Linked DNA regions of Bradyrhizobium diazoefficiens. The protein of the gene in region 1 interacts with the protein of each later gene in a pairwise test. Links are inferred from orthologs where the notes say so. Each region holds a gene or a part of one and is shown in the gene's direction. Other genes may lie near its edges.

The links.
Region 2: the proteins of ftsH (region 1) and hflK interact in binary tests that used the Escherichia coli proteins (3 or more experiments, as listed by UniProt). The link is inferred for Bradyrhizobium diazoefficiens from one-to-one orthologs.

The regions. Positions count from the first base shown.
Region 1 is NZ_CP067102.1:6,847,516-6,850,721, reverse strand. Bases 258-3,146 are described here. They hold ftsH (ATP-dependent zinc metalloprotease FtsH), read left to right. Parts: upstream 258-685; coding sequence 686-2,608; downstream 2,609-3,146. Other genes in these bases: JJC00_RS31860 (DUF3052 family protein), read left to right, coding at 2,621-3,040; tilS (tRNA lysidine(34) synthetase TilS), read left to right, coding at 258-420. Also shown: more of tilS, read left to right, coding at 1-257; JJC00_RS31855 (hypothetical protein), read right to left, coding at 3,175-3,206. UniProt on the Escherichia coli protein: Acts as a processive, ATP-dependent zinc metallopeptidase for both cytoplasmic and membrane proteins. Plays a role in the quality control of integral membrane proteins.
Region 2 is NZ_CP067102.1:6,312,490-6,315,607, reverse strand. Bases 12-2,812 are described here. They hold hflK (FtsH protease activity modulator HflK), read left to right. Parts: upstream 12-744; coding sequence 745-1,881; downstream 1,882-2,812. Other genes in these bases: hflC (protease modulator HflC), read left to right, coding at 1,878-2,774; JJC00_RS29350 (dihydrofolate reductase), read left to right, coding at 69-584; JJC00_RS29355 (GNAT family N-acetyltransferase), read left to right, coding at 12-69. Also shown: more of JJC00_RS29355, read left to right, coding at 1-11; JJC00_RS29335 (DUF2065 domain-containing protein), read left to right, coding at 2,846-3,052.

The DNA.
Region 1 (3,206 bases):
AACGCGGCGGTCGAGGTGCTGACCGACGGCGCCGAGCGCTTCCTCCGTTTGCGGGATCGCGGCGATGCGCTGCAGCCGGGCGTTCGCAGTTTCGAGGCCGCGGCCTTCGCGACCCTGCCGGAAGAAGTCCGGCTCCGGCTCTTGCTGCGGGCCATCGACGCGCTCGGGCACGAGGGGCCGGCGGAACTCGCCAAAGTCGAGACCCTGCTGGCCGCGCTCGATCAGGCCATGCGCGATCAGGGCATGCACGATCAGGACATTCGCGATCAGGACATGGCGGCTCGCTCCCGTGCACCTGCAAATGGCCGTGCCATCCTGAAGCAGACCCTGGCGGGAGCCTTGATCAGTCTTGCCGGGGGGCGTATCCACATCGCGCCTGCGCCGGCCCGACGGTCCCCAGGAAGACGTGAAGGGGCTTGAAGGGCGGATGAGGGCGCATCATGACACCGGCCGTTTCGACGGCCCGCCGTCAGGACACCTTAACCAGGCAGGAAAAACCCCGGCCAGGGCGCCATTATTTCAGCGGGAATCGATCTAAGATGGGCTAAATAGTCCCATCTCGTTCCCTTGGCAGCGACCGGGGCGGCACCTAAATTGTATGCGTCTAACCGAGAGGATTCCTTGGGGATTTTCTCTAGTTGCCCAAGGATGAGGCCGCGATCCGCGCGACCACGAAGGAAGATCGATGAACGCCAATCTGCGCAATTTCGCCCTCTGGGTCATCATTGTTTTGCTGCTGTTGGCGTTGTTCACGCTCTTCCAGAATCCGGGCCAGCGGGCTTCCTCGCAGGATATCGCTTTCTCGCAGCTCTTGAGCGAAGTTGACCAGGGCCGAGTCCGCGACGTCGTGATCCAGGGGCCTGATATCCACGGCACCTTCACCAACGGCTCCAGCTTCCAGACCTATGCGCCGAACGACCCGACGCTGGTGAAGCGCCTGTACGACAGCAAGGTGCAGATCACCGCGAAGCCGCCCGGCGACAACGTGCCGTGGTTCGTGTCGCTGCTGGTCTCCTGGCTGCCCTTCATCGCGCTGATCGGCGTCTGGATCTTCCTGTCGCGGCAGATGCAAGGCGGCGCCGGCAAGGCGATGGGCTTTGGCAAGTCGCGCGCGAAGATGCTGACCGAGGCCCATGGCCGCGTCACCTTCGAGGACGTCGCCGGCGTGGACGAGGCCAAGCAGGACCTGCAGGAGATCGTCGAATTCCTGCGCGACCCCGGCAAATTCCAGCGCCTCGGCGGCCGCATTCCGCGCGGCGTGCTGCTGGTCGGCCCTCCCGGCACCGGTAAGACCCTGATCGCGCGTGCGGTCGCGGGCGAAGCCAACGTGCCGTTCTTCACCATCTCCGGTTCGGACTTCGTCGAGATGTTCGTCGGCGTCGGCGCCAGCCGCGTCCGCGACATGTTCGAGCAGGCCAAGAAGAACGCGCCCTGCATCATCTTCATCGACGAAATCGATGCCGTCGGTCGTCACCGTGGCGCCGGCCTCGGCGGCGGCAATGACGAGCGCGAGCAGACGCTGAACCAGCTGCTGGTCGAGATGGACGGCTTCGAGGCGAACGAGGGCGTGATCCTGATCGCCGCGACCAACCGTCCCGACGTGCTCGATCCCGCGCTGCTGCGTCCGGGCCGCTTCGACCGCCAGGTCGTGGTGCCGAACCCCGACGTCGTCGGCCGCGAGCAGATCCTCAAGGTTCACGTCCGCAAGGTGCCCTTGGCGCCGGATATCAACCTCAAGACCATCGCGCGCGGCACCCCGGGCTTCTCCGGCGCCGACCTGATGAACCTCGTCAACGAAGCCGCATTGACCGCTGCGCGCCGCAACAAGCGCATGGTGACCCAGGCCGAGTTCGAGGAAGCCAAGGACAAGGTGATGATGGGCGCCGAGCGCAAGTCGCTCGTCATGACCGAGGAAGAGAAGCTCTTGACGGCCTATCACGAGGGCGGCCACGCCATCGTCGGCCTCAACGTGCCCGCGACCGATCCGATCCACAAGGCGACCATCATCCCGCGCGGCCGTGCGCTTGGCATGGTCATGCAGCTCCCCGAGCGCGACAAGCTGTCGATGTCTCTGGAGCAGATGACCTCGCGCCTCGCCATCATGATGGGCGGCCGCGTCGCCGAAGAGCTGATCTTCGGCCGCGAGAAGGTGACCTCTGGTGCGGCCTCCGACATCGAGCAGGCGACCCGCCTTGCCCGCATGATGGTGACGCGCTGGGGCCTGTCGGAAGAACTCGGCACCGTCTCCTACGGCGAGAACCAGGACGAGGTCTTCCTCGGCATGTCGGTCTCGCGGACGCAGAACGCCTCCGAGGCGACCGTCCAGAAGATCGACTCCGAGATCCGCCGTCTGGTCGAGGAAGGCTACAAGGAAGCGACCCGCATTCTCACCGAGAAGCACGGTGACCTCGAAGCGCTGGCCAAGGGCCTGCTCGAGTTCGAAACGCTCTCCGGTGACGAGATCGTCGATCTGCTCAAGGGCAAGAAGCCGAACCGCGAGTCCGTGCTCGAGCCGGCCACGCCGCGCGCCTCGGCCGTGCCCCCGGCCGGCAAGTCGCGCCCGCGGCCCGATCCGGATCCCGGCCTGGAGCCGCAGCCGCAGGCGTAACGTCCGCGTCTCATGGCCGGCACTTCCGGCAAACCGATTGTGCAAAAGCTCGGCATCAAGCCGGGCTTTTGTATTTTCGTGGATGGTCTTGCGGCGCCCTATCGCGATGTCGTCGGCGAACTTCCTGACGGTGTGATCATTGCCAAGACCGCCAAGCCGCCGCTCGACATGGTGCATCTCTTCGCAGCCGAGACCAAAGGCCTCGCTGCAAAACTGCGCAGCTACCGCAAGGCGATCGCGCCCAATGGAATGATCTGGGCATCCTGGCCCAAGAAAGCGTCCGGGGTCGCGACTGATGTCACCGAAGCATTGGTACGCGAGACCGCGCGCGCGGGCGGCCTCGTCGATATCAAGATCTGCGCCGTCGACGACGTCTGGTCCGGCCTGAAGCTCGTGATCCCCGTCAAGGACCGCGCGAAGCCAACGAAATAGCACTGCTCTCGTAGGGTGGGCGAAGGCGCGAAAGCGCCGTGCCCACCATCTCTCGGCATTCGTGACGAAAGTGGTGGGCACGCTGTCGCTTTGCCCACCCTACGATATCTCACTTCGCCGCAGCCCCCGCTGCTTCACCACGCCCCATCATCCCGCACATGGACCA
Region 2 (3,118 bases), 530 kb from region 1 along the record:
GTGATGCTGGACGATTGGACGCTGTGTCGTGTCAGCGGTCCTGCACTGACGCGGCTTGCGGGGTCCTGATGGAGATCGTCTTCGTCGTCGCGATTGCGGAGAACGGCGTCATCGGTGCCGGCAACGCGATCCCGTGGCGATTGAAATCCGACATGGCGCGCTTCAAGGCGCTCACCATCGGCAAACCCGTGATCATGGGCCGCAAGACCTTTGAATCCCTGCCCGGGCGCCGGCCGCTGCGGGGCCGCACCAACATCGTGATCACGCGCGATGCGGACTACCGCGCCGCCGGCGCTGTCGTCACGACATCGGCCACGGACGCGGGCGCGGTTGCGCTTGGTGATGCCCTGCGGCGTTCGGTCGCCGAGATCGCGGTGATCGGCGGCGCCGAGATCTACCGGCAATGGCTCGATCGCGCTGACCGCCTCGAGATCACGGAAGTGCATGCGCGGCCCGACGGCGACACGCATTTTAGGATCGACAGGGCGCAGTGGGACGAAACGAGCCGCGTCCGCCATCCGGCCGGACCGGACGACAGCGCCGACTTCTCCTATGTGACATATCGTCGGCGGCCGTCCTATTAACTGCATTCGCCAATGTTTACATTGACTTTTCCGCCCCCGAGCATAGCTCGTGGGTCGGTCAGGCTTGCGTTGTAAGGGCCCTTTCGGTCCCCTATAAAGCCGGACCGGACAATGCGGGCCGGCTTAAGTTCTAGTCCCGGTCTGCCGAGGAGAGCGTCGAATGCCGTGGAAGAATCAGGGCGGTGGCCCGTGGGGCTCGGGTCCGAAGGGACCATGGGGCTCAGGCCCGCAACCCGTCGGGCCGAGGCCGCCGGATCTGGAGGACCTTCTGCGGCGCGGCCAGGACCGGCTGCAGCAGATCATGCCCGGTGGCTATTTCTCCGGCATAGGCATCACGCTGATCCTGCTGATCATCATCGCACTCTGGCTGTTGTCGGGCTTCTTCCGCGTGCAGTCTGAAGAGCAGGGAGTCGTGCTGCGCTTCGGCAAGCATGTGCGCACCGTGGATCCGGGCCTGAACTATCATCTGCCCTATCCGATCGAGACCGTGCTGCTGCCGAAGGCTCTGCGCGTGTCCACCATTTCCATCGGCATGACCCTGATCGACGATCCGGCCCGCCGCGGCCGCTCGATCCGTGACGTGCCGGAAGAGAGCCTGATGCTGACCGGCGACGAGAACATCGTCGATGTCGACTTCACCGTGCTGTGGCGCATCAAGCCCAACGGCGTCGGCAACTTCCTGTTCAACATCCAAAACCCCGAGGGCACCGTGAAGGCGGTCGCCGAAAGCGCGATGCGCGAGGTGATCGGCCGCTCTGACATCCAGCCGATCCTGACCGGGGCGCGGACGCAGACCGAAACCACCGTGCAGGATTTGATGCAGAAGACGCTCGATGGCTACGGCGCCGGCATCCAGATCACCCAGGTGCAGATGCAGAAGGTCGATCCGCCGGCGCAGGTGATCGATGCGTTCCGCGACGTGCAGGCGGCGCGCGCCAACCTCGAGCAGTTGCAGAACGAAGCGCAGACCTATGCCAACAAGATCGTGCCGGAAGCGCGCGGCAACGCGGCGCGGATCCTGCAGGCCGCCGAAGGCTACAAGGAGCAGGCGGTCGCCGAGGCCAAGGGCCAGAGCTCGCGCTTCCTGAAGGTGTATGAGGAATACAAGAAGGCGCCCGACGTGACGCGTGAACGGATCTATCTGGAGACCATGGAGCGCGTGCTCGGCGGATCGGACAAGCTGATCTACGACGGAAGCTCCTCGGGCCAGGGCGTCGTGCCCTATCTGCCGCTGAATGAATTGTCGGCCAAGAGGCCGACGACGACAGGCCAGCAGCCGAGCGGAGGCACAAGATGAGGTCTCCGGTTACAGGCATCGTTGCGCTGCTTGCGGCGCTTCTGGTCGTGATTGTCGGCTACATGTCGTTGTTCACGGTGCAGCAGACCGAGCAGACCATCGTGCTGCAATTCGGCAAGCCGGTGGACGTCGTCACCGATCCCGGGCTGCACTTCAAGGCGCCCTGGAACTCCGTGATCAACATCGACAAGCGGATCCTCGATCTCGAGAACCCGTCGCAGGAGGTCATTGCCTCCGACCAGAAGCGGCTCGTGGTCGACGCCTTTGCGCGCTACCGCATCAAGGACGCGCTACGCTTCTACCAGAGCGTCGGCTCGATCCAGGCCGCGAACCTCCAGCTCACCTCGCTGTTGAACGCGGCGTTGCGCCGCGTGCTCGGTGAGGTCAACTTCATCGCCGTAGTGCGTGATGAGCGCGAGAGGCTGATGGGGCGCATCCGCGAGCAGCTCGACCACGAGGCCGGCGGTTACGGTATCGAGGTCGTCGACGTCCGCATTCGCCGTGCCGACCTGCCGGAGCAGAACAGCCAGGCGGTGTACGACCGGATGAAGTCCGAGCGTCAGCGGGAAGCGGCCGAATTCCGTGCACAGGGCGGCCAGAAGGCGCAGGAGATCCGCTCCAAGGCCGACCGTGATGTGACGGTGATTATTGCCGAAGCCAACTCGCAGGCCGAGCAGACGCGCGGCGTGGGTGACGCCGAGCGCAACCGTCTCTTTGCCGAAGCCTATGGCAAGGATGCTGACTTCTTCGCGTTCTACCGGTCGATGACGGCCTACGAGACCGGGCTGAAGAAGGACGACACCCGCTTCCTGCTGCGGCCGGACTCGGATTTCTTCCGGTATTTTGGTAACCCGTCCGGCAAGACGGCGACCGAGACGCCGGCGAAACCGTAAGCTAGACAAGGACGGCAGGTTTGGCCGCCCTTCGTCCAGACAAGAACAGCACCACGGGAGGTTCCAATCCGATGAGGTCCATTGCGTTCGCCGACTTCCTCATCGGCTTAGGCATTCTGTTCGTGCTGGAAGGCTTGATGTTCGCGGCCAGTCCAAACTGGATGCGCAAGGCCATGAAGAGCGCCATTGCCACGCCGGACAATATCCTGCGGGCGGTCGGGATCGGCTCGGCCGTCGCCGGCCTGATCCTGATCTGGGTGATGCGACGCCCGATCTAGCTGTCGCGCCAACGCCAAAGTGAAGGCGAGAGGCGGGTTTTCGCCGTATTATCCGGATCTTGAAAC